Regions from separate parts of the Streptomyces sp. CY-1 genome, predicted to be linked through region 1. Evidence: riboswitches for the same ligand, from Rfam matches in the RefSeq annotation. Region 1 holds a riboswitch; each other region holds the start of a gene.
What was found. Region 1 has a riboswitch for cobalamin ahead of cobN (cobaltochelatase subunit CobN). Riboswitches for the same ligand answer to the same signal wherever they lie in the genome.
Positions count from the first base shown of each region.

Region 2: another riboswitch for cobalamin. It lies ahead of ACK1X7_RS13310 (cobalamin biosynthesis protein); the one in region 1 lies ahead of cobN (cobaltochelatase subunit CobN).
Region 3: another riboswitch for cobalamin. It lies ahead of ACK1X7_RS08325 (ABC transporter substrate-binding protein); the one in region 1 lies ahead of cobN (cobaltochelatase subunit CobN).

Region 1 covers NZ_CP178393.1:9,878,964-9,884,109, forward strand. Annotated here, with positions in the region: gene ACK1X7_RS42615 (nitrite reductase) at 1-1,267, opposite strand, end outside; cobalamin riboswitch at 1,339-1,503, shown strand; gene cobN (cobaltochelatase subunit CobN) at 1,537-5,146, shown strand, end outside.
Region 2 covers NZ_CP178393.1:3,092,800-3,097,945, forward strand. Annotated here, with positions in the region: gene ACK1X7_RS13295 (class II aldolase/adducin family protein) at 1-438, opposite strand, end outside; gene ACK1X7_RS13300 (inorganic phosphate transporter) at 799-2,079, shown strand; gene ACK1X7_RS13305 (hypothetical protein) at 2,093-2,362, shown strand; cobalamin riboswitch at 2,501-2,718, shown strand; gene ACK1X7_RS13310 (cobalamin biosynthesis protein) at 2,883-3,866, shown strand; gene ACK1X7_RS13315 (cobyric acid synthase) at 3,863-5,146, shown strand, end outside.
Region 3 covers NZ_CP178393.1:2,008,114-2,013,259, reverse strand. Annotated here, with positions in the region: gene ACK1X7_RS08345 (DUF1996 domain-containing protein) at 1-839, opposite strand, end outside; gene ACK1X7_RS08340 (DUF2165 domain-containing protein) at 1,025-1,528, opposite strand; gene ACK1X7_RS08335 (carboxymuconolactone decarboxylase family protein) at 1,809-2,285, shown strand; gene ACK1X7_RS08330 (RNA polymerase sigma-70 factor) at 2,362-3,285, shown strand; cobalamin riboswitch at 3,330-3,557, shown strand; gene ACK1X7_RS08325 (ABC transporter substrate-binding protein) at 3,613-4,659, shown strand; gene ACK1X7_RS08320 (FecCD family ABC transporter permease) at 4,656-5,146, shown strand, end outside.

The sequences.
Region 1 (5,146 bases):
ACCCTCGCCGCGTGCCCGAGGTCCGTAGCGCCGGGTCCGCGACCATGCGTGCCGTGTCGGCCCGCACATCCGCCAGGGACTTGGCGCAGCCGGGCCGTCCCGTGCACGCGCCGACCCCGAGCCACGGCGAGTCCGGCGTGGTCACCAGCCCCGCGTCGGACAGTTCGGCCAAGGCACCGCGCGTGTCGTCCGGGGCGAACCCGGGGAGCACCACGCCGCGCCAGGGTGTCATACGCAGCTCAGCGGCCCCGCCCCGGGAGGCGAGCGCGGCGAGCAGCTGCCACTGCGCGGCGCTCACCCGGCCCAGGGGGAGGGCGACGGACAGCGCGTGACGTCCGTCCGGGCCGGGGATCGGTCCGGGGGCGGGTGGTGTGGCGCGGGCGCGGGGAGCTGGTTCATGCTCCACGGGTACGGCCGCCACGCCCGCGTCGGCGAGTCGCGCGGCCAGTCCCTCGGTCGTCACGGCGTGTCGCGCGGGGAGTTCGCGTGCCCGCCACGCCCGGGTGCCGCTCTCACGCGCCTTGGCCAGGAACTCCACCGCGGCCAGCGCCGCCGCACGCGGCGCGTCTTCGCCCCGCACTCGGAGACCGCCACCCACCGCCGACCCGGCCGTACGAGACCCCCGCCGCCCCGCCGCGTCCGGGCGTGCCGCCCCCGTCGACGGCGACGGCACATCCGGACCCGGCGGCGGACCGCCGGCCCGCAGCACCGCTCCGCCGTCCGGCGTTGCGATCAATGTCACATCGGCGCCCAAGGCGGCCACATCGCCCCGCCCATCGTCCAGCGCGAACAGGAACCTGCCCGACAAGCCCGACAATTCCCCGCCCCCCGCCGGTGAGTCGTCGCACAGCACGGCGTCCAGCGACCGCACCCACGCCGCCACATCCGCGTGCCCCCCGCCGTCCAGGCCGGACAGCGGCGACGCCACGATGTTGCGCACCCGGTCATGGCGGTCCGAGGGCAGCAGTCCGGCCGCCCGCAGCCGGGCCGCGAGTTCCGCGCCGCACCCCGTATCCAGGCCGCGCACCTGGAGATTGCCCCGCGAGGTGATGTCCAGCCGCCCGTCGCCCAGCTCCTCTGCCAGCCGTCCCAGCGCCACCGCCTGACGGGCCGTCAGCAGCCCGCCCGGCACCCGGACCCGGGCGAGCGAACCGTCGTCCGCCGGGTGCAGCCGCAGCGCGCCCGGACAGGCGTCATCGCGCCCGCGCACGGGGGTTTCATCCCCGGATGGGGTGGTTGTCGGGGGGAGGGGCATGGCGGCGAGCATACCGACGATCCGGTCCGGCCCACCGCCCCGGCCAGGCCGGAACTCACCATCCCGTGGCAGGTCAGCAACGCTTACTATGCTCAGCGGTGGGTCGGTCCCGGCCCACCGAACGCACAAGACGGCACTCACGGTAGGAAGTCGGTGTAAATCCGGCGCGGTCCCGCCACTGTGAGCGCGGAAGCCGCCGAACGGCAGCGGTCGCGCGAGCCAGGAACTGCCGCCGTCTTAACCCGCCCGGGGCGCGGACCCCGAGGAAGGCATGCCGCCGCATGATTCTGCTGCTGTCGACGTCCGACACCGACCTGCTCAGCGCCCGTGCCGCCACGGGCCCGGTGCCGTACCGCCTCGCCAACCCGGCCCGCCTCGCTCTCGACGATCTCCCCGGCCTCCTCGACGGCGTCGAACTCGTCGTCGTACGGCTCCTCGGCGGCATCCGCGCCTGGCAGGAGGGGCTCGACACGCTGCTCGCGGGCGACCTCCCGGTCGTCGTCCTCACCGGTGAACAGGCGCCCGACGCCCAGCTCATGGAGGCGTCCACGGTCCCGGTCGGCATCGCCGCCGAGGCCCACGCCTACCTCGCCCACGGCGGGCCCGCCAACCTCGACCAGCTCGCCCGGTTCCTCTCCGACACCGTGCTGCTCACCGGCCATGGCTTCGAACCGCCCGCGCCCGCGCCCACCTGGGGGCCGCTGGAGCGCACCGGCCGCGCGGCCGGCTCCGGCGCCGTCACCGGCCCGACCATCGCGGTGCTCTACTACCGCGCCCACCACATGAGCGGCAACACCGCCTTCGTGGAGGCCCTGTGCCGGGCCGTGGAGGACGCCGGTGGCCGCCCGCTGCCGCTGTTCGTCGCCTCGCTGCGGGCTCCCGAACCCGAGTTGATCGAGGCCCTCGGCGCGGCCGACGCCATCGTGACCACCGTCCTCGCGGCTGGTGGCACCCGCCCCGCCGAGGCGTCCGCGGGCGGCGACGACGAGGCATGGGACGCGGGCGCGCTCGCCTCGCTCGACGTGCCCGTGCTCCAGGCGCTGTGCCTGACCTCGTCGCGCGCCGCGTGGGAGGAGAACGACGAGGGGCTCTCCCCGCTGGACGCCGCTACCCAGGTCGCCGTCCCGGAGTTCGACGGGCGGCTCATCACCGTGCCGTTCTCGTTCAAGGAGGTCGACGAGGACGGTCTGCCGGTCTATGCCGCCGATGCCGAGCGCGCCGCGCGTGTCGCCGGAATCGCGGTACGACACGCCCGGCTCCGCCATATCCCCGCCGCCGACAAGCGCCTGGCGCTCGTCCTCTCCGCCTATCCCACCAAGCACTCCCGGATCGGCAACGCCGTCGGCCTCGACACCCCCGCAAGCGCCGTCGCCCTGCTGCGCCGGCTGCGCGCCGATGGCTATGACCTCGGCCCCGAGGACGGGCCAAACGCGCTCCCGGGCCTGGTCTCCGGCGACGGCGACGACCTGATCCGCGCCCTCATCGAGGCGGGCGGCCATGACCAGGAGTGGCTCACCGAGGAGCAGCTCGCCCGCAACCCCGTCCGCGTCCCGGCCGCCGACTACCGCCGCTGGTACGCCACGCTCCCGCAGGCGCTGCGGGAGGCGGTCGAGGAGCACTGGGGCCCGCCGCCCGGCCAGATGTTCGTCGACACCAGCCGCGACCCGGAGGGCGAGATCGTGCTGGCCGCGCTGCGCCGCGGCAACCTCCTGGTGGTCATCCAGCCCCCGCGCGGCTTCGGCGAGAACCCCATCGCCATCTACCACGACCCCGATCTGCCGCCCTCGCACCACTACCTGGCCGCCTACCGCTGGATGGCCACCCCCCGAGCCGACGGCGGATTCGGCGCCGACGCCATGGTCCACCTGGGCAAACACGGCAACCTGGAGTGGCTGCCGGGCAAGAACGCCGGACTCTCCGCCGCCTGCGGCCCCGACGCCGCGCTCGGCGATCTGCCGCTCATCTACCCCTTCCTGGTCAACGACCCGGGCGAGGGCACCCAGGCCAAGCGCCGTGTCCACGCCACCCTCGTCGACCACCTCGTCCCGCCGATGGCCCGCGCCGACTCCTACGGCGACATCGCGCGGCTGGAGCAGTTGCTCGACGAGTACGCCGCCATCTCCGCGATGGACCCGGCCAAGCTCCCCGCCATCCGCGCCCAGATCTGGACCCTCATCCAGGCCGCCCGGCTCGACCACGACCTGGGCCTGGAGGACCGGCCGGACGACGACGGCTTCGACGACTTCCTGCTGCATGTCGACGGCTGGCTGTGCGAGGTCAAGGACGCCCAGATACGCGACGGACTGCATGTCCTGGGCACCGCCCCGGCCGGGCCCGCGCGCGTCAACCTGGTGCTGGCCATCCTCCGCGCCCGCCAGATCTGGGGCGGTACGTCCGCACTCCCCGGGCTGCGCGAGGCGCTCGGCCTCGACGAGTCGGCCGCCACCCGCACCGGCGCCGACGAGGCCGAGGAGCGGGCCCGTGGGCTGGTCCAGGCGATGGAGGACGCCGAATGGGCCCCGGAGGCCGTCGAGAAGGCCGTCCTCACCCTGCCCGAGGAGCAGCGCCCCGCCGTCTCCGCGATTCTCGACTTCGCCGCCCGCGAGGTCGTCCCCCGGCTGGCCGCCACGACCGACGAGATCGACCACGCCGTGCACGCCCTCGCCGGCGGGTTCGTCCCCGCGGGGCCGTCCGGTTCGCCGCTGCGCGGCCTGGTCAACGTCCTGCCGACCGGCCGCAACTTCTACTCCGTCGACCCCAAGGCCGTGCCGAGCAGGCTGGCCTGGGAGACCGGCCAGGCGCTCGCCGATTCGCTGCTGGAGCGCTACCGCGCCGACAACGACGGCCAGTGGCCGAAGTCCGTCGGCCTCTCGCTGTGGGGCACGAGCGCGATGCGCACCTCCGGCGACGATGTGGCCGAGGCGCTGGCGCTGCTGGGTATCCGCCCGGTGTGGGACGACGCCTCGCGCCGGGTGACGGGCCTGGAAGCCGTGCCGCTCGACCAGTTGGGCCGACCGCGCGTCGATGTCACCCTGCGCATCAGCGGTTTCTTCCGGGACGCCTTCCCCCATGTGGTCGGGCTGCTGGACGACGCCGTACGGCTCGCCGCCGCCCTGGAGGAGAGCGACGAGGACAACTACATACGGGCGCACACCCGCGCCGACCTCGCCGCCCACGGTGACGAGCGCCGCGCCACCACCCGGATCTTCGGCTCCCGCCCCGGCACCTACGGCGCCGGGCTGCTCCAGCTCATCGACAGCCGCGACTGGCGCACCGACGCCGATCTCGCCGAGGTGTACACGGTCTGGGGCGGCTACGCCTACGGCCGCGGTCTCGAGGGGCGGCCGGCGCGGGCCGAGATGGAGAGCGCCTACCGCCGGATCGCGGTCGCGGCCAAGAACACCGACACCCGCGAACACGACATCGCCGACTCCGACGACTACTTCCAGTACCACGGCGGCATGGTGGCCACCGTGCGCGCTCTGAAGGGCACCGCCCCCGCCGCGTACATCGGCGACTCCACCCGCCCCGAGACGGTCCGCACCCGCACCCTCCACGAGGAGACCTCACGGGTCTTCCGCGCCCGGGTGGTCAACCCGCGCTGGATCGAGGCGATGCGCCGCCACGGCTACAAGGGCGCCTTCGAACTCGCCGCGACGGTCGACTACCTCTTCGGCTACGACGCGACCACGGGCGTGGTCGCCGACTGGATGTACGACAAGCTCGCCCAGACCTATCTGCTCGACCCGGAGAACCGCGCCTTCCTGGAGCAGGCCAACCCCTGGGCGCTGCACGGCATGGCCGAGCGACTGCTGGAGGCCGAGAGCCGCGGGCTGTGGGACGAGCCCGACCCGGAGGTGCTGGAGCGGGTGAAGGAGCTGTATCTGGAGA
Region 2 (5,146 bases), 6.8 Mb from region 1:
TCCGTAGAGCGCGTAGGGCGCGACGCGGATCGGCCCGCCGAGGGCCGCGGTCATGTAGTGGATCGCGGGGAGCTCGTCGACGAGCGTGGAGACGGCCGTGGCGTGGACGGCGTGGGTATGGACCACGGCCTCGGCGTCGGTCTCCCGGTAGACGGCCAGGTGCATGGGCAGCTCGCTGGTGGGCTTCAGCGTGCCGAGGACCTGCTGTCCGTCGAGGTCGACGGCGACGGCGTCCCGTGGGCCGAGCCGGTCGTAGGGGACGCCGCTCGGGGTCACCAGGACGGTGTCGCCGACCCGGGCCGAGACATTGCCCGAGGTGCCGACGACCAGGCCGTCAGCGGTGGTTCTGCGGGCCGTTCGCACCACCTGCGTCCATGCCTGCCGCAGGGGATGGGTCAGCCGCGACTGCGGCTGCCGCGTGGATCGCGACTGGGTCACCTGCCCTCACCTCCGAGGCCCGATCCTCCCAGGCGTCCGGCGGCGGGGCGATGGCGGGACCGGAAGGGGCGCGGCGCTTGTCCACGACCGACTACGACCGCGCCTCGTGGGCACCCGCACCCGTGCGGGTGAACGAGGGTGAACGACGGGCGCCCGCGGGGCCGGTCCAGGGGCCTCCTCCGGCGGTCCTCGATCGAGGCTCAACTCCCCTACGACATGGGAAAGTCGGCCTGAATTCATCAGGCTTTAGCACTCCCGCAACCACGTCACCCTGATGCCCCACTCAGTTCATCTTCCGTTCACCCTGTTTCCTTACGTTCACCGTGCCACTAACGACCTTCGAACTGATTGACCGGGTGTATGGAACACATCACGCTTCTCATCGGGATCGTGATCGTCACGGCCTTGGTGTTCGACTTCACGAACGGCTTCCACGACACGGCTAACGCCATGGCCACCACCATCTCCACGGGAGCACTCGGTCCCAGGGTGGCGGTGGCGATGTCGGCCGTCCTCAATCTCGTCGGCGCGTTCCTGTCCGTGGAGGTGGCCAAGACCATCTCCGGCGGGATCGTCGACGAGGACTCCGGTATCCGACCAGAAGTGATCTTCGCGGGACTGGTCGGGGCGATCCTGTGGAATCTGGTGACCTGGCTCGCCGGACTCCCCTCCAGCTCCTCGCACGCCCTGTTCGGCGGCCTGATCGGCGCCACCGTGGTCTCCGTCGGCCTGGACGGGGTCAACGGGGACGCGATCGTCATGAAGGTCCTGATCCCCGCCGTCGCCGCGCCGGTCGTGGCCGGCATCGCCACGGTGGCCGCCACCCGGCTCACCTACCGGCTCGGCCGCGGCCGCTCTTCGGAGGAGACCGCGAAGGGCTACCGCGCGGGGCAGATCGCCTCGGCCGCCCTGGTCTCGCTGGCCCACGGCACCAACGACGCCCAGAAGACGATGGGCGTGATCACCCTGGCGCTGGTCACCGGGGGCGTGGTGGCACCCGACTCCGACCCGCCGCTGTGGGTCATCGTCTCGGCGGGCCTGGCCATCGCGCTCGGCACCTACCTGGGCGGCTGGCGCATCATCCGCACCATGGGCAAGGGCATCACCGACATCCAGCCGCCGCAGGGCTTCGCCGCCCAGACCGGCGCCGCGACCGTCATCCTCGCCTCCTCCCACATCGGCTTCGCGCTGTCCACCACCCAGGTCTGCTCCGGTGCCGTGATGGGTGCGGGTGTCGGCCGTAAGGGCGCGGTGGTGCGCTGGTCGACCGCCGGCCGCATGGTGGCCGCCTGGGTGCTCACCCTCCCGGCCGCGGGCCTGGTGGCGGGCGGCGCCGCGCTGCTGGCCGACCAGGGGAACGCGGGGATCACGGCGGTGGCCGTGCTCGCCGTCCTGGCCTGCGGGGCGATCTGGGCGCTGTCGCGCCGCAAGCCCGTGGACCACACCAACGTCAACGAGGTCGGCGCACAGGAGCCGGTGGGCGCCGTCACGGCCGCCCTGCGGTCCGTGGCCCCGCCGCCCGCGGGTGCGAAGCCCGCCGCCCCCGAGAGCGCGGCCGAGGCCGCCCCCGAGAGCGGCATCGCCGAGCACACACCCGAGCAGACCCCCACCCCCGCCGCCGCGAGCAGCACCACCCGCTAAGGAGCCATGGAACATGAGCATCGACTGGGCGGCCCTCGGCCAGGTCTTCGGCGTCAGCCTCGTGGTGACGGTCGGCATGGTGGGCGTCTTCACCCTGGGCATCCTCGGGACGTCCCGTAAGGCGGCGCCGGAGCAGGGCGGCGCGGCTGCCGTCTCCGGTGGCGCGGCCGCCGTGTCCGGTGGCGGGGTCGGCGCCTCCGCGCTCGCCCGCACCGGGGCGTACGCCTGCTTCGCGCTGTGCGCCGCGGCCGTGGCGTACGGCATCTATCTGATCGTCGCCTGAGGCTCGCGTCCTCATCGACCCACCGGCCGCCGGATGGTGGCGCTGACCAGCGCCGACCGTCCGGCGGCCGCCTTATGTCCGCCAGTGTCTGTGGGGCTCGGCACACTCGGGCGTCAAGGGTCATATGCGAGTTGACGGCCATTCGCGGCCCATGGTGGACTTCCCGAGCCAAACGGCGGCAGGAGAGGAAGCCGGTGAGAATCCGGCGCGGTCCCGCCACTGTCACCGGGGAGCACTCTCCCATCGCCTGTATGGGGTCACGGCTCGACCGTACGGTTCCTTTCGTACGCGGGGCTGGAAGACCGGGAGGGGCGCGGATCCGGGAGCCAGGAGACTTTCACCGCCGGTCACGTCGAACCAGGGCGCGGACCCTGAGTGAGGACATACCGCCATGCCCGGCACCTCCACGCCGCCAGCCTCCTCTGTCCCCGCTGGCTCCTCCGGCCCCTTCGGTTCCCCTGGCCCCTTCGGCCCCTTTGGTCATGCATGGTCGCGCCGAGGCGTGACGGCGGCCTGACGGATGCGTGCCGATCACGCCTCGTTCGCGTGCGGTGCGGCCCTCGGCTTCCTCGGTGATCTCGCCACGGGCGATCCGCGCCGCGGCCATCCGGTCGCCGCGTTCGGGCGCGCCGCCGCGGCCGCCGAGCGCCGGCTGTGGCGTGACCACCGCGGCTACGGGGCCCTGCACACCGCGTTGTGCGCGGGCGGCGCGGCCGCCGGTGCCGCGCTGCTGACCCGCGCCGTACGGGCCCTGGGCGGGCGCGGTGGCGCGGAGATCGCGCTGACCGCCGCCGCCACCTGGGCCGTGCTGGGCGGCACGACGCTGGGCCGTGAGGCACGGGCCGTCGGCGGGGCCCTGGCCGCGGGGGACCTGGAGATCGCCCGGGAGCGGCTGCCGCATCTGTGCGGGCGCGATCCGCAGGCGCTGGACGGGCCGCAGATCGCCCGCGCGGTCGTCGAATCGGTCGCCGAGAACACCTCCGACGCCGTCGTGGGCGCGCTGGTGTGGGGGGCCCTGGGCGGCGTGCCGGGGCTCATCGGCTTCCGCGCCGTCAACACCCTGGACGCCATGGTGGGCCACAAGTCGCCGCGCTACCGGCGGTTCGGCTGGGCGGCGGCCCGGCTGGACGATGTGGCCGGCTGGCCCGGTGCGCGCCTTACGGCGGTCCTGGCGACCCTCACCGGCCCCGATCCGCGCGGTGCGCGGCGCGCCTGGCGGCGCGACGGCCGGCGCCATCCGAGCCCCAACGCGGGCCCCGTGGAGGCGTCGTTCGCGGGCGCGCTCGGCGTACGGCTGGGCGGCACCCTCACCTACGGCGGCCGGGTCGAGCACCGGCCGGTGCTCAACTCCGGCGGGCGGCCGGTGGAACCGGCCGACATCGAGCGGGCGATACGGCTGTCGCGGCGCGTCGGCGTCCTGGCGCTCGGGGTGTCCATGGCGGCCCGGCCGGTGCTGAGGGCGTTGACGGGGCGGCCCCGGGCCTTGGGAAGGGGCGGCGGATGAGCGGGATACGCGGTAAGGGCGGCACGGAAGGTTCCGGGGCGCGCGGCGGGGGGCTGCTCGTCGCGGGCACCACCTCCGACGCGGGCAAGAGCGTCGTGACGGCCGGGATCTGCCGGTGGCTCGCCCGTAAGGGCGTCACCGTGGCCCCCTTCAAGGCGCAGAACATGTCGCTCAACTCCTTCGTCACCCGGGAGGGGGCGGAGATCGGGCGGGCGCAGGCCATGCAGGCCGCCGCCGCGCGCGTCGAGCCGAGCGCGCTGATGAACCCGGTCCTGCTGAAGCCGGGCAGCGACCGCAGCAGCCAAGTGGTGCTGCTGGGCAAGCCGGTGGGCGAGCTGAGCGCGCGCGGGTACTTCGGGCGCTCGGAGCCGGCGGCGAACCCGCCGTCGGGCGTGGCCTCCCCCGGGCAGCCGCGGCCCTCGGGGCGGGAGGCCCTGCTGGGGACCGTCACGGAGTGCCTGGAGGAGCTGCGGCGCACCCATGACGCGGTGATCTGCGAGGGCGCGGGCAGCCCGGCCGAGATCAATCTGCGCCGTACCGACATCGTCAACATGGGGCTGGCGCGCGCCGCCGGGCTTCCGGTCGTGGTGGTCGGGGACATCGACCGCGGTGGCGTCTTCGCGTCCTTCTTCGGCACCACCGCGCTGCTGTCGGCGGCGGACCAACGGCATGTGGCCGGCTATCTGGTGAACAAGTTCCGCGGCGATGTGAGCCTTCTGGAGCCCGGTCTGGAGATGCTGCGCGACCTCACCGGGCGCCCGACCGTCGGTGTGCTCCCGTTCGCCCACGGGCTGGGGATCGACGAGGAGGACGGGCTGCGGGTGTCGCTGCGCGGGGCGGTGCGGGAGAGCGTCGTGGCGCCCCCTTACGGCGCGGACGTCCTGCGGATCGCGGTGGCCGCCGTGCCGCTGATGTCCAACTTCACGGACGTGGACGCGCTGGCGGCCGAACCGGGCGTGATCGTGCGGTTCGTGGACCGTCCCGAGGAGCTGGCCGACGCCGATCTGGTGGTGCTGCCGGGCACCCGGGGCACCGTAAGGGCGCTGGAGTGGCTGCGCGAGCGCGGGCTCGCCGACGCGATCGCCCGGCGGGCCGCCGAGGGCCGTCCGGTGCTGGGCGTCTGCGGTGGCTTCCAGGTGCTCGGGGAGCGCATCGAGGACGAGGTCGAGTCGAAGGCCGGGACGGTCGCCGGGCTCGGGCTGCTGCCGGTGCGGGTGCGGTTCGCGGCGGAGAAGACCCTGGCCCGGCCGGTGGGCGAGGCGCTCGGTGAGCGGGTGGCG
Region 3 (5,146 bases), 7.9 Mb from region 1:
CCGGCGCCCGACGCCAGCTTGAACCGCGAGGGGTCGCCGCTGACCGGGTAGCGGAGCACCTGGCGCAGCTTCGGCACGGCGACCGGGTGGGTGACCGGGCACTGGCCGCCGACCGGGTACGCCATGTGGCTCTTGTGGTCGGGCGAGTCCAGGTCCTTGCCGTTCCAGCACTGCGGGAAGTCGAGGTAGGACTCCAGCATCGAGCCGGCGGGGCAATTCACGAAGTCCTTGGCGGGGTTGACCTCTCCGTGGTGCAGACAGGACCAGCGTGCGATGGACGTGGGGTCACCGACCCCGGTGGCCTTGGCGTTGCCCGCCACGATCCGCAGCCCCAGGGGGAGCGGCTTGATGGTGGCGATCACATCGTCGCGCACGCCTTCACCGAGGTAGTAGAAGGTGGTGCCGGTGGGTTCGACCTCCTTGCCGTTGTCGTAGAGGGTGGGGGTCCAGTACGACGACAGGTCGGCGGTCGGGCTGCAACTGGTCCTGCCCCGTTGCAGGGCGGCCAGATCGGTGTGCGCGGTGGTCGAGTCGTTCCCGAAGAAGCTGTGCATATGGGACGCGCCGGGGAGCCCCGGGAACACGATCGGGTCGTCCGGCAGCCGGTGGGTGAACGGGCACTGGGCGACGAACTCCGCGACGCGCACCGGTGCGTTGGCGCTCCGCGGGCCCGACGCCGCGCCCGCCTTGCCGGTGGCGCGCAGCTCGGCACGCGCACTGGCCGGGCCGATGGAGAGCAGGGACAGGACGAGGCCGAGGGCGGCAAGGACGACGCCCGGACCCCGCCAGTGGCCGAGGACACGCCGTAAGGGCGGGAAGCGTGGGGGTGTGGCGGACATGACTCTCCTTTCCGTGCACGCACGGAAGAGCGAAAAGAGCGGGAGAGAGCCCAGCGGTGTGGTCACACGGGGCTGCCGAGAGAGCGCTCTCTCGGAGCGATGCTGCGGACGCTAGAGGTGGCCCACACCACTGTCAAGAGCCTGCGGCAGCGGGGATGCTGTCGCAGGCTTCGGCGTCCGCTCGGTCAGTCCTCGGAACCCGGATCGGTTCGCTCGGCCGGGGCCGAGGGCAGCAGATGAATGAGCAGCAGAACGATCCCGGAAATCGTGAACACGCGCGTGGCGGCCTCCAGGCCGTTCCACTTCTCCGACTGCCACATGGCGAACCACTCGCCGCCGATGCCGATGAACCCGGCGCCGAAGAGCAGCATCAGCATCAACAGCCCCACGGTGCCGGTCCGACGGGCGCGGCGGACGCGGTCTGCGGGCGGCCCCGCGAACCACATGGCCGTCGCGGCGAGGAGGACAAGAGCGGAGAGGGTCTCCCAGGCGATGATGGCGACGTAGGCGGTGTCCTGGAGCGCGGTGGAGTCGATGGCCCGCCACATCAGGTCGTCGTCCTTGAACGTGGTGTCCATCGCCAGGACATGCCGCACGAACTGCTGGTTGCTGTCGAAGTCGGTGATGTTCCCGAAGGCGACGAGCGTGATGTACAGCGCGATCGTCCCGGTGAGCACCCCCGAGGTCATCGCGTAGATACGGGGTGAACGTATTCTGCCGGTTCGCTCTGTCACGATGACCTCTGTCTCCCGTTGGATCCCGCTGACCATGAAGCGTGCGGGAGCCGTAGCGTACAACTGACCGGATCAGAGCGGTGATGGACGCCGTACAGGCGCTGTACAGACGCCGTACGGCTGCCGAGCCGGGCCGACGGCGGGGGAGACGCGGGTCACATGCGTCCATGTCACAGCGGGTCGGGCTACCCCGTCTCAGGGGTGTAGCCACTGAACGACCACAGAGGAGCACACCATGGACGCGCGACTGAACTACTCCGCCAGCCAGACCGCCGGCAAGGTCCTGAGGCCCGTCATGGCGGCGGGCAGGGCGGTCAAGGAGTCGCCGCTGCCGGTGGCGACGCAGGAGCTGGTGGCGATACGGGTGAGCCAGATCAACGGCTGCGCCGTCTGCATCGACATGCACACCAAGGAAGCCGCCGCGGCCGGTGAGACCCCGGTGCGGCTGAACCTGGTCGCGGTATGGCGGGAGGCCACCGTCTTCACCGATGCCGAACGGGCCGCGCTGGCGCTGGCGGAGGAGGGGACCCGGGTCGCGGACGCGGCCCGTGGGGTCGGCGACGAGGTGTGGGCGAATGCCACCGAGCACTATGACGAGGAGCAGCTCACCGCGCTGGTGATCCTGGTCTCCTTCATGAATATGGTGAACCGGCTGAACGTCATCACCCAGCAGCCCGCGGCCGGTGACTACGAGGCCGGGCAGTTCCACTGACCGGCAGCGGCAACAGCAATGCCAGCGGGAACAGCAACGGCGTCGGCAACGGGCCCAGAGGAAAGGGGGATTCGGCGTGAACAAGGTCGAGGAGTTCGAGGAGCTGCGGCCGCTGCTGTTCTCGATCGCCTATCGGATCCTGGGCAGTGTGAGCGAGGCCGAGGACGCGGTGCAGGAGACCTGGCTGCGCTTCGACGGCTCGGCGACCCGGCCCACGTCGACCAAGGCGTTTCTCTCGGCCACGGTGACGCGGATCTCGATCGATGTGCTGCGCTCGGCGCGCGTGCGACGGGAGGAGTACGTGGGCCCGTGGTTCCCCGAGCCGCTGCTCAGCGATCCGTATCAGGATCCGGCCCGGGCGGTGGAGCTGGCCGACTCGGTGTCGATGGCGGCGCTGTTGCTGCTGGAGCGGCTCAGCCCGCTGGAGCGGGCGGTGTTCGTGCTGCGGGAGGTGTTCGCCTTCGGGTTCGACGAGGTCGCCACGGCGGTGGGACGTTCGGAGGCGGCGTGCAGGCAGTTGCTGGTGCGGGCGCGGCGGCATATGGAGGCGGGGCGGCCGCGGTTCGAGGCGGACCGGCGGGAGCGGCAGGAGCTGGCCACGCGGTTCTTCGACGCGCTGAAGGACGGCGATGTGGGCGCGCTGCGGAATCTGCTGGCCGCCGATGTGCAGTTGGTCGGGGACGGCGGCGGCAAGGCCCCGCGGCTGGCCAAGGCCGTCATGGGCGCGGAGAACGTGGCCCGGCTGCTGGGCACGGTCTTCCCCTGGCTGCTGCGGATCGATGTGTCGTTCGAGCTTCATGAGGTCAACGGCCAGCCCGGCGCGGTCTTCCGGGAGCGGGACGGCAAGGTGCTCCAGACCTTGGTCCTCGATGTGCTCGACGGGCAGATTCAGGCCATCCGCGCGGTGATCAATCCCGACAAGCTCGGCCACCTCGGACCGGTCGGCGACGCCTGGGCCGTCGACCGCGAGGTGCGGCGGGCCCGTCGGCGGTCGACCTGACCCCGGGACGTGGTCTCCCACCCGTGACCAGTCCGACACCCTGATCGTTCGACGATCTTGATAGTCTCGGGGAGCCAGTCGTGCCACATCCGAGGCCAGGGAATCCGGTGTGAATCCGGAGCTGACGCGCAGCGGTGAGGGGGACGGGCGGGGCATGTGACACCCACTGGGAGGAGTCCGTGACGGCCGCGAAGCCGCCGCGGACGAGCCCGGGAAGGGGCCCCGTCCGGACGAACCCGAGTCCGAAGACCTGCTGGCACCTCCGCGCCCCGTGCGGGGAGGACGTCCGTAGGCCAGGCTCCGCGTACGAGCCCCGACAACCGAGGCATGCCCGTGCTCCGCTCTGCCCGCCGTACCGCGGCCCTCCTGCTCGCCCCCGCCCTCCTGCTCACCGCGTGCGGTGGCTCCGGCGGCGACGGCGCGGCCGGCACGAAGCCCGCCGGTGCGGGCTTTCCGCGCACCATCGACAACTGCGGCCACAAGGTCACGGTGAAGTCCGTCCCCAAGCGTGCCCTCTCGCTCAACCAGGGCACCACGGAGATCCTGCTCTCCCTCGGCCTCGCCGACCGCATGGCGGGCACCGCCACCTGGACCGACCCGGTGATGAAGGGCCTGGAGAAGGCGAACGCGACGGTGCCGCGCCTGGCGGACAACGCGCCGTCCTTCGAGAAGGCCCTGGACGCCGAACCCGACTTCGTCACCGCCTCGTTCGTCTCCACCCTCGGCAAGGGCGGCGTGGCCACCCGCGAGCAGTTCGAGAAACTGGGCGTGCCCACGTATGTCTCGCCGTCCGACTGCTCGGCGGGCCGGGACCCCGACAGCGGTGGCGACGGCTCCCGCAGCAAGCCGCTCACCCTGGACGCCGTCTACGGCGAGATACGCGACCTGGCCCGCGCGTTCGGCGTCGACGAGCGTGGCGAGAAGCTCGTCGCGCGGTTGCGGCAGCGGGTGCGTACGGCCGCCGAGGGAGTGGACGCCTCCGGCGTCTCGCTCATGTACTGGTTCGCCAACTCCCAGTCGCCCTACCTCGCCGGCTGCTGCGGCGCGCCGGGCGCCATCACCCGGGCCGTCGGGGCGAAGAACGCCTTCTCCGACACCCACGACGAGTGGCCGCAGATCAACTGGGAGACCGTGGCCGACCGCGACCCGGACGTCATCGTCCTCGGCGATCTCACCCGCAAGCAGCAGACCGCGGAGACCGCCAAGGCCAAGATGCGTTTCCTGGAGACCAACGCCGCCACCCGCAATCTCACCGCCGTGAAGAAGAAGCGGTACGTCCTGCTCAGCGGGCAGGCGATGAACCCGTCCATCCGCACCGTCGAAGGGGTCGAGCAGGTCGCCGCCGGGCTGCGCGACTTCGGACTCGCCAAGTGACCCCCCGCCTCCGGCTGCTGATCGCGGGAGGGCCGGCCGCGCTGCTCGCGTCGATCGCCGTCGCCGTGACCATCGGCCCCGCCGACATCTCCACGTCCGACGTCTGGGCGGCGGTCTCCGCCCATCTCGGCCTGGGCGAGAGCACGTTGCCACCGCTGCGCGACGGCATCGTATGGAACCTGCGCATGCCCCGCACCCTGCTCGCCGCGGTGTGCGGGGCGGGGCTGGCCCTGTGCGGGGCCGTGATGCAGTCCCTGCTGCGCAATCCGCTGGCCGACCCCTTCGTCCTCGGGGTGTCCTCCGGCGCCTCCACCGGTGCCGTCGCCGTGGTCGTCCTCGGCGTGGGCGGCGGGGCCGTGTCGCTGTCGGCGGGCGCGTTCATCGGCGCGCTGCTCTCCTTCGGCCTGGTCCTGATGCTCAGCCACAGCCTCGGCGGCAGCACCGACCGTGTGGTGCTGTCCGGGGTGGCCGCCATGCAACTGTTCTC